DNA from 4 places in the Exiguobacterium sp. s160 genome. Region 4 is predicted to be linked to each of the others. Evidence: riboswitches for the same ligand, from Rfam matches in the RefSeq annotation. Region 4 holds a riboswitch; each other region holds the start of a gene.
The links. Region 4 has a riboswitch for S-adenosylmethionine ahead of KNO86_RS02205 (aminotransferase class I/II-fold pyridoxal phosphate-dependent enzyme). Riboswitches for the same ligand answer to the same signal wherever they lie in the genome.
Positions count from the first base shown of each region.

Region 1: it holds a riboswitch for S-adenosylmethionine, as region 4 does, so the genes downstream of both, metK (methionine adenosyltransferase) here and KNO86_RS02205 (aminotransferase class I/II-fold pyridoxal phosphate-dependent enzyme) in region 4, are expected to answer to the same signal.
Region 2: it holds a riboswitch for S-adenosylmethionine, as region 4 does, so the genes downstream of both, KNO86_RS10440 (Na+/H+ antiporter NhaC family protein) here and KNO86_RS02205 (aminotransferase class I/II-fold pyridoxal phosphate-dependent enzyme) in region 4, are expected to answer to the same signal.
Region 3: it holds a riboswitch for S-adenosylmethionine, as region 4 does, so the genes downstream of both, KNO86_RS04760 (methionine ABC transporter ATP-binding protein) here and KNO86_RS02205 (aminotransferase class I/II-fold pyridoxal phosphate-dependent enzyme) in region 4, are expected to answer to the same signal.

Region 1 covers NZ_JACSKK010000001.1:858,606-862,207, forward strand. Annotated here, with positions in the region: gene KNO86_RS04440 (hypothetical protein) at 1-424, shown strand, start outside; gene metK (methionine adenosyltransferase) at 468-1,676, opposite strand; SAM riboswitch class I at 1,809-1,928, opposite strand; gene pckA (phosphoenolpyruvate carboxykinase (ATP)) at 2,251-3,602, shown strand, end outside.
Region 2 covers NZ_JACSKK010000004.1:162,735-166,336, forward strand. Annotated here, with positions in the region: gene KNO86_RS10435 (TVP38/TMEM64 family protein) at 1-553, shown strand, start outside; gene KNO86_RS10440 (Na+/H+ antiporter NhaC family protein) at 572-1,855, opposite strand; SAM riboswitch class I at 1,925-2,019, opposite strand; gene KNO86_RS10445 (GGDEF domain-containing protein) at 2,118-3,602, opposite strand, start outside.
Region 3 covers NZ_JACSKK010000001.1:923,338-926,939, reverse strand. Annotated here, with positions in the region: gene KNO86_RS04770 (PTS sugar transporter subunit IIC) at 1-1,030, opposite strand, end outside; gene KNO86_RS04765 (thioredoxin family protein) at 1,211-1,468, shown strand; SAM riboswitch class I at 1,919-2,025, shown strand; gene KNO86_RS04760 (methionine ABC transporter ATP-binding protein) at 2,103-3,131, shown strand; gene KNO86_RS04755 (methionine ABC transporter permease) at 3,121-3,602, shown strand, end outside.
Region 4 covers NZ_JACSKK010000001.1:428,275-431,876, forward strand. Annotated here, with positions in the region: gene KNO86_RS02200 (iron-containing alcohol dehydrogenase) at 1-314, opposite strand, end outside; gene KNO86_RS02205 (aminotransferase class I/II-fold pyridoxal phosphate-dependent enzyme) at 372-1,547, opposite strand; SAM riboswitch class I at 1,626-1,725, opposite strand; gene KNO86_RS02210 (AI-2E family transporter) at 1,884-2,984, shown strand; gene KNO86_RS02215 (MDR family MFS transporter) at 3,254-3,602, shown strand, end outside.

The DNA of each region.
Region 1 (3,602 bases), 430 kb from region 4:
TGTGACCGGGATGCTACTCGGTGCCCTCGTCGGTGGTCTCCTCGCCTTACTTAGCTCCTCGAATCGGGAGCAGACGAAACAATCGCTTACGAATGCAAAATCTTCGGTCGGTGGCATCGTGAATGAAGTCAAACAAGACCCAGCCGGGAAAGCATCTCAAGTGATTGAACAGGTGAAGACCGCTTCCGGCAAGATTCAGGAAGTCTCAACAGACGTTCAAAACGTATATGAAAAAGTTGTCGGAGAAGTCGATACAGTCAAAGAAGACGTCAATAAAATCGTCGAGACGGCCCAAGAAGCCAAATCTGATTTACAAGACATCGGTGAAAAAGTCGTCGAAGCGAAGGATACCGCGCTTGGACAAGAAACCACTTCAACTGATTCGTCATCGAATGATCATAAACAGACACCACCAACGACTTGAACCTAAAAAAACGACCTTTCCGTGGAAAGGTCGTTTTTGTTGATTACGCGAAACGCTTCGCGCCTTCTTCAAGAACTGCTGCTTTATCTGTTTGCTCCCATGGGAGTTCGATATCTGTACGACCGAAGTGACCGTAAGCTGCTGTTTGCTTGTAGATTGGACGGCGAAGGTCAAGCATCTTGATGATGCCTGCTGGACGGAGGTCGAAGTTCTCACGAACGAGTTCAACGAGCTCTGTTTCGCTCAATTTACCAGTGCCGAACGTGTCGACAGCGATTGATACTGGATGTGCTACCCCAATCGCGTAAGCGAGTTGAACTTCTGCTTTATCCGCAAGTCCTGCTGCAACGATGTTTTTCGCTACATAACGAGCTGCGTATGCTGCTGAACGGTCAACTTTTGTAGGATCTTTACCAGAGAATGCGCCACCGCCGTGACGAGCGTATCCACCGTACGTATCGACGATGATTTTACGTCCTGTAAGACCTGCATCTCCTTGTGGTCCACCGATTACGAAGCGACCAGTCGGGTTGATGAAGTATTTTGTTTCAGCATCGATGAGTTCAGCTGGGATGACTGCTTCGATGACATACTTTTTCAAGTCTTCTTGAATTTGCTCGAGTGTGATCTCTTCTGCATGTTGTGTCGAGATGACGATTGTATCGATGCGAACAGGGTTGTTGTCCTCATCGTACTCAACCGTTACTTGCGTCTTTCCATCCGGACGAAGGTAAGCAAGCGTACCGTTCTTACGAACTTCTGCAAGACGACGTGACAATTTGTGCGCCAATGAGATTGGAAGCGGCATGAGTTCTGGAGTCTCGTTTGTCGCATATCCGAACATGAGACCTTGGTCACCTGCACCGATTGCATCAAGTTCCTCTTCAGTCATCTGACCTTCACGTGCTTCAAGAGCTTGGTCGACACCTTGCGCGATGTCTACTGATTGCTCGTCAATCGACGTCAAGACGGCACATGTTTCCGCATCGAAACCATATTTCGCGCGTGTGTATCCGATTTCACGGACTGTTTCACGGACAACTTTCGGGATATCCACGTAAGTTGACGTTGTGATTTCACCAGCTACGAGTACAAGACCTGTTGTGACAGACGTTTCTGCCGCAACACGGGCATTCGGGTCTTCCGCTAAAATGGCATCCAAAATCGAGTCAGAGATCTGATCACAAATTTTATCTGGATGTCCTTCAGTAACCGACTCTGAAGTAAAAAGTCGACGGTTCAATTTTGACATTCAAAAAACCTCCTATAATAAGGGTGATATGTGGACGGTACTCGTTCCCCTTACGCGTTGCTTTGGGACGGTAATGAAAAAAACCTCCCCCGATGACATACATGGGGAAAGGTTGAATCGTTCTTCCTTACCCTCTTATCGTTCGAAGCTAATGGCTTCGCTTCAGGATAGCACCTTTTCCGCACAAGACTTCATGTCGGACGGTTGCTGGGCTTCGTAGGGCCTTGTTCCCTCCACCGCTCAGAATAAGAGTATCCGTTACGAAAACCATCATATAAATGACACTCGATTATGTCAAGGGAATCGGACGAATTCGTAAAAGTTTTCACCGACTTGCAAAACATTTCTGTTTGTGAATCGACAAACATTTTTTTAATTCGTTTCTGTTTTTTAACACCTTGTGATAAGAGAATGTGATAAACTGTCTTTGTAAGAAAGCGCTTACTTAAAGAGAAGAAACGCTTGTGTTTAATTAGTGTGTCACATATAATTAAAAATGTCATACTGATTAATCGTAATCGCGGAAGTATGCGGATTTCATCCACATCTATTTAGGGGAAAGGTGGGATTCAGGATGGCGACAACGCTCCTGAAAATCGAAGAATTAATTAATGGTGCCGACATGAAACGGAACTTGACGGTTCCAGAACTGGTGGAAGAAGCCATCCAAAATGGGGAAGGTGTACTGACAAAAGACGGGGCTTTATCTGTCAGCACCGGTGCTTTTACCGGACGGTCACCGAAAGACAAATTCGTCGTCCAAGATGAAGTCAGCAACAACCTTGTCGATTGGGGAAAAGTGAACCAACCGATCGCGGAAGAGAAGTTTTCAGCACTTCTCGACAAAGTACTGAACCATTTAGAAAAGAAAGACAAACTTTATTACCTCGAAGCGTCTGCTGGTGCCGATGAGCACTACACGTTACCGGTCCGTGCCATTACGGAATATGCATGGCATAGTCTGTTCGCAAAACAGCTGTTTTTACGCGAATGGCCAACGAAAGGTGCGTTCGACCCGTTCACTGTGATCTATGCACCGAGTTATAAAGCAGATCCTGCAGTAGATGGTACGAATTCAGAGACGTTCATTCTCGTTTCATTCGCCAAGCGCACGATTCTGATCGGGGGAACAGAATACGGTGGCGAAATTAAAAAATCAATTTTCTCCGTCATGAACTTCTTGTTACCTGAGCAAAACGTCTTATCGATGCATTGTTCGGCAAACGTCAACGATGCAAACGAAACGGCACTCTTCTTCGGGTTGTCGGGAACTGGGAAGACGACACTTTCAGCTGATCCACAGCGCCACTTAATCGGAGACGATGAGCACGGATGGTCACCGGATGGGGTCTTCAACATCGAAGGCGGTTGCTACGCGAAGACGATCAACTTGTCGCGTGAGAACGAACCTCAAATCTATGATGCGATCCGCTTCGGTTCATTGATTGAAAACGTCGTATTGAATGAAGATCGTACACCGGACTACAAGAACATTTCCTTGACTGAAAATACGCGTGCGGCATATCCAATTGAATTTATCGACAACGCGATGCTCCCATCACGTGCCGGTCATCCGAACACGATTGTCTTTTTGACGGCCGATGCGTATGGTGTCTTGCCACCAATCAGCAAGTTGACGAAAGAACAGGCGATGTACCACTTCTTGTCTGGTTATACGTCTAAGCTTGCTGGTACGGAGCGTGGAGTCACAGAACCACAAGCGACGTTCTCAACTTGCTTCGGTTCACCGTTCCTTCCGCTCGCTCCAGAACGTTATGCGGATATGCTCGGTAAATTGATTGAAGAACACGATGTGGATGTCTACCTCGTCAACACGGGCTGGACAGGTGGAGCATACGGCGAAGGTTCACGTATGAAACTCGCCTATACGCGTGCGATGGTCAATGCCGCCGTCAACGGTCAGCT
Region 2 (3,602 bases), on a different contig from region 4:
TTTAGAAGCGATCTTTCCGTTTTTGCCACTCGTTTTAATCATTTCAGCGAATGCGGCAACATATGGTTTTTTGTTAGGGGTCCTTTTATCATGGATCGGGAACTTACTCGGAACGATTGTCGTCTTCGTGGCGGTCCGATATGTGTTTCGTAAACCGATGACGCGCTGGCTCGAGAAACATAAAGCGGCGGTCTATTGGTTAGAACGAATCAACCATATGAGTCCGATTTCACTCGGGTTCTTGTATTCGCTCCCGTTCATCCCGGTCAGTTTGATCACCTATTTGCTGGCGCTCATTCAGATGCCGCTCCGTACGTTCATTTTGGCGGCGGGATTCGGGAAACTACTCGTCGTCGTCATTTTCTCGGTCATCGGGGATCAATGGGAAGAATTTATCCAAAGCCCGTTTCGCTTATCGATGCTCGGTCTGCTTTTGGTCGCATTGTGGGCCATCAGTCGAGGACTAGAAGAAGTGCTCAAACGACGCGCTTTCAAAAAACGCAACGAGCAATTGAAGCAAGAGATGATCACTAAACGACAAACACCCCTTTGAACAAGGGGTGTTTGTCGTTTAAGACTGCTTTTTAAAACGCGGGAAGTTGAATGCAATCGCAATTCCTCCACAAATAAAGAGGAGGAACGGATAAAACATGAACGGGACGAGGTCAGGCGAAGCGGTCTTCGTCAACTCTGCGGCGATGAGAAGTTGCGCTCCGTATGGGAGAATCCCTTGTACACCACATGAGAAGATATCGAGCACACTCGCTGATTTTTTCCGTTCGATGTCGTATTCGTCCGCAATGTTCGCGGCGAGTGGTCCGGCTACGAGAATGGAAATCGTATTGTTCGCGGTCGCTACGTTCGTCGCACTGACGAGACCCGCGATACTCCACTCGGCACCAGCACGTTTTTGAATCCGTGATGTCAACGCATCACGCAAATACGTGAGTCCGCCGTTGTGCGAAATAAGTCCGACGAGGCCGCCCATGAGTAACGTCAAGAACGAGATTTCGGCCATACCGACCATACCATCGGCGATAGCGGTCACAAATGCTGTGACGGATAAGCTTCCGTCGAGAAGACCGATGATTCCGGTTAGCGTGATCCCGCCCAACAGGACGAGAATGACGTTCAGTCCCGTTAACGCCAGTCCGATGACCGCGAGATACGGAATAAGTTTATACCATTCGAATGCAGCGACATCAACCGTCGATTCACCGTTCGACAAGACGGCGAGTAAAATCGTCGTGATGATGGCAGCTGGTAGCACGATCCAGAAGTTCGTTCGGAATTTATCGCGCATGTTCGTCCGTTGTGTCCTAACGGCAGCAATGGTCGTATCCGAAATGAATGAAAGGTTGTCTCCGAACATGGCTCCGCCGACAACTGCCGCGGCTGCGATGGCGACGTTCACACCACTTTCCTCATGAATACCGAGGGCAATCGGCGCAAGTGCCGCAATCGTTCCGGTCGATGTACCCATTGCCATTGAAATGAAAGCAGCAATGACGAATAGTCCACTTAAGAGAAGCGATGGGGGTAAAAGCGTCAACGCCGCGTTGACCGTCGCGTCGATGGCACCGATTGATTCAGCTACCGTTGAAAAGGCACCGGCCAGTAAGAAGATAAAAATCATAATGATGATTCCCGGATTTCCGGCACCTTGCGCGATGCGCTCGACGGTTTGAGTGGCACTTCCTTTTGTCATGAATGCCGCAACCATCAAGGCGATGATGGCCGCAACGAGTACCGGAAACTTATAGAAGTCTCCGTAATAGACACCCGCTCCGATGAAGAAGAGTAAGAAGACGAGTAACGGCAAGAGTGCCCATTTGTTTGCTGTTGGTTGTTCCAAAATAATCACCTCACTAAAAAATAAAAAGGACCTTTTTCTTGAGAAAAAGGTCCTTCGTGTGAAATACCCTTTTCATCTTTCGGACTATCGTCCGCTGGATTTGGCACAGGTTCCCCGCTGCCGAGACTTCATAGGGCCAGTCCCTCCGTCTCTCTCGATAAAAAGTTAAGTTATCCTATTATCAAACACGTTCCCTAACGTACCTGTTTCAAATCCCGTTGTCAACCTAAAAACTCCCCAATTCGATGTGAGAAAGGGGAGTTTACGTCGTTAAATTGTTGAAGTGCGCCACACGGTTACGTCCTGCATATTTTCCGCCAACATACAGGGCACGGTCCGCATTTCGAATCGTATCATCGAGACGCTTGTTCCCGAACGCTTCAATTGTGTCGACCCCGATGGAGGCGGTGACAGAAATCTCGTGGTGGTCAACATGAAACGGTTTCGCTTCGATTTGATGGCGAATCCGCTCCGTGATTTCAATCGCTTGGTGCATATCACAATGATTGAGCAATAAAATAAATTCTTCGCCACCATAACGTGCAGCAAAGTCGTCTGGACGGAGCACTTGACGGATTCGTCGTCCGAACTCTTGTAAGACATGGTCCCCGACCTGATGACCGTACGTATCGTTAATCTTTTTGAAAAAATCAATATCGAGCATGGCAACCGATATCGGATATACCGACATATCGGATATTTGTTGAATGCCATATTCATAAAATGCACGCGCATTAGCAAGAAGCGTTAAACTGTCCGTCCGACTCTCGGTATAGAGGCGGTCCCGTTCGTGACAACGGCTAATGGTTCGGTTGAACGATTTTAACAATTTGATGATTTCGTGCTGAATAATCTTTGGATAACCGTATACAGGTTCTCCCATCATAACAATCCAGGTGCGAATCTCTTCGATTTCCTCCGAACGAACAGAAACGAAGCTGTGGTAATCGTCGTGGAAAGCATCAGAAAGGGAAGTATCCCATTCAAAGCGCATTTCATAGTCGAGGACTTGCTCGATTGGCTGACTCATGTCAAGCAACGTAAAGACGATGGGTCGATCGATGGGCTGTCGCGTCTTTAAATCAAAGTACAGGGTGCGTTCAAATAATTTAAACTCGACATACCCTTCATCATAATGATTCAGCTGTTCGCATTGACTTAAAAATACTTCGATGGCTTGCGCCTCGCTCTGCGACAAGGAAACAGCCTCTTTCGCTTCATCGTATTGCTCAATCAAGGATTTGAATGCATCTTGCCGCTCTTTTTGAATAAGAAGCCGCTTGATGAAGAACGTCAACGCAGCGGCGATGCTACTGACGACGAGTAAGTTGGTCTCTCGGAAAAACGCTGCCGCTAAGATGAAAATCAAACTGACGACGTACGTATAGAAGGCAATCTTCATAAAGTCGCTCAATGCGATGTCGACGCGGAACCACCATCTCACCTGATACTTTTGAAACACCGTATTTAAGAAGATGGCAAGGAACAATCCAGCGAGCGGCACGAACGAATCTTGCGAATAAAAGTCGAGACCGGTCTCCCCACCAAGGGCGAGATAGACCGCTGCTGGGATGACAATTTCTAAGTAAGCTGTAATGGCATTCCACGGATACGTGAAGCGGAAACGACGGATGGCGACTTTCGGTTTCAAATTGGCGAATTGAAAGACGAACAATCCGATTTGGTTGACGATGAGTGCTGTTTCGAATCCAAAGAATAAAAATAAAATTAAGACGATACTTTCAGA
Region 3 (3,602 bases), 500 kb from region 4:
CCGATTTGACGAGCGTCGCCCGTTCGAACACACGATAGAAGAAAATCCCGAGCCCGACTGGAATAAGCCCGAACAAGACGATCACAAGAAGCACGTTGAACAAGGCGAACCCGCCCGGCATGAGATGTAGCGCGTTTACCGGTCCGATGAGTCCAGATACGCCAAACCCTGCGCTGATTGGAGTTCCTTCGATTCTTAATATACCAGCGAGCGCAACGAGGATGGCCGCATTCGCCAAAATCGGAAGCATCATAATCGGGCGGCGGACGAAATTTGCCATTTGAATCTTCGGTGACCCGAGGAAGTGGGCGATCGATGTCCCGGTCGCGTTCGCCTGCCAACCTGCGATGGCGAGACCGAATCCAGCGGCAACGACGCCGAGGTTTGCCGCACCAGCCGCAACGCCTGATAGACTGATGGCCGTTGCAATCCCGACAGTCGAAATCGGCGAGACGATGATGAGCGAGAACGCCATCGCAATCAGGATGCCCATGAGAACCGGTTGAAGATCCGTCATCGTCATGATGAGGTATCCGATGTATGTCGTGATCTGTGAGATATACGTCAATAAGAAGGCACCGATGCCGCCTGCGACGACAATGACGGTCATCGGCATGACGATGACCGTATACGTCTTCAAGTGGGGAGCGAGCTTCATGACAAGAATCGTAGCGATTGCAGCGGTCACACCGGCTGTGATTACGTCACCGATTCCGGCCATCACGAACGCACCTTCATTAATTCGAACGGCGCCACTGCCGACATAGGTTGCGATGGCAATCGTTCCAGCCTCTAAAATCGATCGACCGAACTGCATCGCGACGGCAAGACCGATAATGGCCGGGAGGAGGCGCATCGCAATCGTCGTCGCATCCAATATGAATTGAAGAGACGGAAAATAAGGGAGTATAGCTTTCGTGAGTTCGCCGAGCAGCGCGCTCGGGATGAGGGCGATCAGAATCGCCATACTGAGACCGTTTAAGACGTTCATCGTAAATTGCTTTGTCGTACCTGTTGCTTGTTCCGTCATCATTCATTCACCTGTCCTTCTTCTTTGCTGTTATGTACAAAAGCGATAAAGTTAGAACCCATATTATTCCTATCAGACAGAAGAGTCAAGAGAATCATTGAAAAATTCTGAAATTTAACGAGAGCACGATTTTTGAACGGGACTCGAACGACTATTATAATGACAAGAGAGGTGAGAAAAATGATTACAGACGGATACTTATATATATACGCCCCAATGTGTGGTACATGCGCTGTCGCGGAGAAAATGTTGACGGTTGTCGAGGCGGTCGACCCTGAAATTCAGATTGAAAAGCGCGATGCGAACTATATCCCAAAAGAACTTGAAGCTTATCAGGTGATGAGCGTCCCAGCGCTGTTAAAGCTTGAAAATGGCGAGGTTCGGGATCGTCTTTACGCTTTTCAAAACGTTCAACACGTCCTCTCTTTCGTAAAGTGAGAGAGGAACATTAGAATAATCTGAAAATTTTAAATAATCAGTTGACACAGAAAGTTCACGAATGGTATATTCATTACAACATCTTACTTGAACACAAAATAGGACGCGATATTCCCGACATCAAGACGTTTTGGTGAAGCCGCTGCTACCTTTATACGAATACACGTCAGTCTTCCCTTCGATTGTCCCCCAAAAAAATCAAGCGAAGAAAGACGTTCCGTATAATCGCACGGTCCAAATCAAGATCGAGTGATGATTGGTGAATCTCCCCCATATAAGGATGTAAATCTTGAACGGGCAAAAGATTTTCATCTATGGGCTGTCCTTCCGTGACTCAAGGTGCTACGTTCTGTGTCGTCCTCGGACGGCACCTTTTTTTGATTTTTTTGAAAAAATGATTTGACAGCAGAAAAAGCTGTCGCTATGATAAAGCTAATCGAATACACAACACTCTTATCAAGAGAGGCTGAGGGACTGGCCCTATGACGCCCAGCAACCGCGGAGCAATCCGAAATGGTGCTAATTCCAGCAAGGTGAGAAACCTTGAGAGATGAGAGCAATCGTTGTCCGTACGATAAAGTGCGCACGTTTGCTCAAACGTGCGCGCTTTTTTTGTTGTCAGGAGGGAAATGTATTGATTCAATTACGAAACGTCGCCAAATGGTTCGATACGAAGAATGGTCGTGTCCAGGCGGTGGATGATGTATCACTAACGATTGATCGCGGTGAAATTTTTGGAATAATCGGATATTCGGGGGCGGGGAAGTCGACGCTCATCCGATTGCTCAACCGTCTCGAATCACCGTCTAGCGGTGAAATCGAGGTCGCCGGGAGTGAGCTCACGAAGCTCAGCCCGAAAGAATTACGAGGGGTTCGAAAGAACGTCTCGATGGTCTTCCAGCACTTTAACCTTCTGTGGTCGCGCACGGTCGCAGAAAACATCAGCTTCCCACTCGAATTGATCGGGGTACCGGCAAGTGAGCGGAAGCGTCGGGTTCAGGAACTCGTCGAGCTCGTCGGATTATCAGGTCGTGAAGACAGCTATCCGTCACAATTATCCGGCGGTCAAAAACAGCGAGTCGGGATTGCCCGCGCGCTCGCTACCAATCCAGAGGTGCTCCTCTGTGACGAAGCGACAAGCGCGCTCGACCCGAAGACGACGGATTCGATTCTTGAACTGCTCGTCAGCATCAATAAGAAGCTCGGATTGACAATCGTCCTCATCACGCATGAGATGCACGTCATCCAAAAGATTTGTCATCGCGTCGCCGTGATGGAGGCAGGGAAAGTCGTTGAGACAGGTCAAGTCTCTGACGTGTTCCAACATCCGGAGCAGCCAATCACGAAAGAATTCGTGAAACAAATCGGGGCAGTCGACGATCTATCGCTCACGTTCGAACATTTGAAAGCACGCTATCCGAGTGGGCAAATCGTCAAATTGAAATTCTTGAACGAAACGGCAGAACAACCGATTTTGTCTGACGTCCTTAAGACGCACGACATCGGATTCAACATCATCGGCGGGAACGTGACCCAGTCACAAGTCGGTGCGCTCGGCACGCTATTCATCCAATTGATTGGGGAAGCACGAGAAATCGAACGCGCCATCGCGTCGATTCGTTCGCAATCAGTAGAAGTGGAGGTGGAAAGCGATGTTTCCTAACGTAGACTGGCAAATCATGATGGAACAGACATGGGAGACGTTGTACATGACGCTCGTCGCGGGTGTCGCGACGTTTGTGATTGGACTCGCTTTAGGTTTGATTCTTTATATTACAAACGAATCGCTATTATTGAAGAATCGTCCAATTTACGTCTTCGTCAGCGCGATCGTCAACGTGTTCCGTTCGATCCCGTTCATCATCTTAATCATCTTACTCATCCCGTTCACGTTGTTCCTGCTCGGTACGATGCTCGGTTCGACGGCGGCGCTTCCGGCACTCATCATCGGAGCTGCACCGTTCTACGCCCGTATGGTCGAACTTGCCCTTCGTGAAGTCGACCGCGGCGTCATCGAGGCAGCGGAATCGATGGGCGCGACGAAATGGCAAATCATTTATAAAGTCTTGATTCCGGAAGCGCTTCCGGCAATCGTTTCAGGACTCACGGTGACCATCGTTGCAATCGTCGGTTA
Region 4 (3,602 bases):
CGAGTGTAAGACCCTTCCTCAGTGTAGATGACGCTGAGTGGTGTGAAAGCGGCACAGTTTGACACGAGGGTCGGGACGACAATGAGCGGGACCGACTGGGTGAATGCAATCCGCTTCGCCGTATCGATCAATTTACCTCCGCCGACGGCAATCCATACGTCGGGTCGATAGGCATTCAAACGATTTATTTCTTCGTCTGAACATTCACCGTAAAATCGTACACTCGGAATTTCTGCTAGACAAGGGGATACGCGTACCGCTTCACCGTATCCGTTCAATCCTCTTAAAATGAGTGCCTCCCGATTCCCGATCACCGTATGAAGGTCCTCGAGCGCATCATGCGAATGGTCATTCGAGCACGGCCTGACGAATCACAAATGTACCTCCTCATAGGCTACAAACAGTCTCTCAATCCGTTCCACCGCTTCATCAATCTTCTGTTCAGACGATACGAGACCGAAACGGATGTGGTGCTCTCCCTCTGTTCCAAAGAAGTAGCCTGGTGTGACGGCGACCCCTGCCTCGTGGAGTAACTTTGTCGAGAACGATTTTGCATCCCCCTCAGGCACTTTCGCCCATACAAAGAAGGAACCCTTCGGTGCCTCAATCTCCCACCCCGCCCGGCGTAACCCAGTAATCAATCGGTTTCGTCTTGTTTCGTAACGTGAGGCTAGGTCATCACGTAAGTCACGTGGGGATTCTAACGCCACGATTGCTGCCTCTTGAATGGCTGAGAAGACAGACACATGGACGTGATCTTGATATGTATTGATGGCTTCGATGATATCGGAGTTCCCAACAGCAAAGGCGACTCGCCACCCCGACATATTGAACGCCTTCGACATCGTGTATACTTCAATCCCAATTTCCTTCGCACCATCTGCCTGAAGGAAGCTCGGGGGAACATAACCGTCGAACCCAATGCTTCCATAAGCAAAATCATGGACGACCATCACATCATGCTTCTTCGCAAACGCGACGGTCTCTTCAAAGAATGCCGGCGTCGCGACAGCCCCAGTCGGATTGCTCGGGTAGTTCAAATACATGAGCTTTGCGTGTGCCGGGTCGAGTGTTGAATAGTCAGGAAGAAAGCCGTGTTCCTCTTTTAACGTCAAATCGATGATTTCCGCACCAGCCAGACGCGCCCCCGAGATGTAATCCGGGTAACCCGGGTTCGGGAGTAAAATCCCGTCTCCCGGTTCGAGAAGGCATTGTGGGAGTGTGATCAAACCTGATTTGCTACCGATCAAGATCGCGACTTCTCGTTCCGGGTCGAGTTCGACACCATATTCACGAGAGTAAAATGATGCGACCGCTTCTTTCAAGCGGGTCTGTCCACGAAATGGACCGTATTGGTGTGTCGCCGGGTCCGTGATGGCACGTTCGAGCGCCTCACAGATTGGAGCGGGCGTCGGTAAATCGGGTGTCCCTTGCCCGAGCCGGATGACGCTCTTCCCGCTTGCCTCTACCGCTGCGACCTCTTCTGCCAATCCGACGAAGTGTTGCGTCGGTAAGGATTTTAATAATTGTGAACGTCTGTCTGCCATGATTGTTCCTCCTGATACGAAAAAACACCCCTTTCTGAGGAAAGGGGTGCTCAATACAGACGTATGTAGTCAACCACCTTCCCATCTCTCAAGGTCACCTTGCTGGAATTAGCACAGTATTTTGCAATCTGTTGCTGAAGCTTCATCGGGCCAGTCCCTCCGCTTCTCTTGATAGAAAGTGTTATTCGCTATGTATTTTTTGTATGTCCCTAAGTTAACCAGACATTTCCAACGGTGTCAAACATTTTTTTCAAAGTGAACATCTATTGAATCCTTTTCAAAAAACATTCATAGTAAAAGAGTAGAAAAATTATATTTGTATGAGGGGATAGAGCATTGGAGCTTAATCGTCAACTTATTTGGAAACTCAGTGTGATCGGTCTGATTTTACTCGTCTTATGGCGGGTCATCAGTGAACCGGATACCATCTCACGTGTTTTGCAGTACACGTTTCAGTTACTGACCCCAATCATCATGGGGATTGCCATTGCTTTATTACTTAACACCGTACTCTCTTATATTGAAGAACGGTTCCATTTGAAGCGATATCAAGGTCTGCTCATCGTCTATATCACGTTTATCGGGATTTTAGCGATCTCGGTCGTCACGTTGTTCCCGCGGATCTACTCGAGTCTTTCATCACTCATCGAGGAGTTACCCGTCTACATCCGTCAAATCGATGCGTTTTTAGGTGATGTAAATAATTACTTGAAAGACTATAACGCGACGATCGCCCAGGCGATTGATTTTGCACGCTTCGAGGATCGTTATTCCGGATGGGTCGAGACGGCCGTCCTCTCTTCTGTCGGTTATGTCTCTAGTTTCACGATGACATTGATCAACTTCTTGATTGGGATTGTCATTTCCATCTATCTGTTAAAAGACAAAGAAGTCTTCGCTCGCATGTTCAAGCGCCTTCTCTACGCGCTCTTACCAGTGGGCACTGCGAAGACGACAATCGATATCTTTCAGGAGATGGATTACATTTTTAAACGATACATCATCGGTAAATCACTCGATTGTCTGATCATCGGTGTTCTCGCTGTCATCGGGCTCTTAATCATCGGGGCTCCATACGCGTTACTTCTTGGTGTCATCGTCGGGGTGCTCAATTTTATCCCTTACGTCGGTCCGCTGCTCGGGATGATCCCAGCGTTTATCATCACCTATTTCTATGATCCGTTCACCGCCGTATTGGTTCTCTTGTTCATCTTCTTGTTGCAGCAATTTGACGGGTTATGGCTCGGGCCGAAGATTTTGGGTGACAGCGTCGGAATCACTCCGTTTTGGGTCATCACATCGATTATCATCGGAGGAAGTCTATTCGGTCTCGTCGGCATGTTTGTGAGTGTTCCGATCACGGCGATGATTCAAGTGGTCTTGTCTAGACTGATTGATTATCGTTTGAATCGAAAAAATTTAAATGAATTACTCTAAATCCTCCCAATAATTTGTTGACACATTGATGAAATGTGTCATACAGTTGAAGAGAAGAATAACAATTAACAGAAAGGAGAGGTTCCCATGTCAGTAGTATCTTCGAAACCATTCATTCAAGTTCATACTGATTGGCAGGCACCTCTTCGATTGATTCATATCTAAGACGCCTGCCTAACTAGGCATGCATAAACAACGTGGGACGTCGTATGCCTTCATGCATATGACGTCCCTTTTGTGTCTAAAATTAAATAAAGCAGGTGACCTGTATGTTTCAATCACTCAAGCAACTCGACCGCAACATTTGGATACGTTTCTTAGGAGAAACGATCACGGGAATCATGATGTTCATGATTGCCCCATTCTTAGTCCTTTATTATAGTGACCAGTTAGACAGCTATCTTCAAGTCGGAATCATCATGGCGACGGGACCAATCATGGCGCTCCTCGGCTCGATGATTGGGGGACGGCTTGCTGATCTATACGGACGCAAACCAATCATGATGATCGCCATCGTTGGTGACGCGCTCGCCCTCATCGGTTTTGCGTTCGCCGATTCGTTTTGGCCGTTGCTCTTACTCAATGCCATGCTCGGCTTGACCAATTCATTGTTCCACC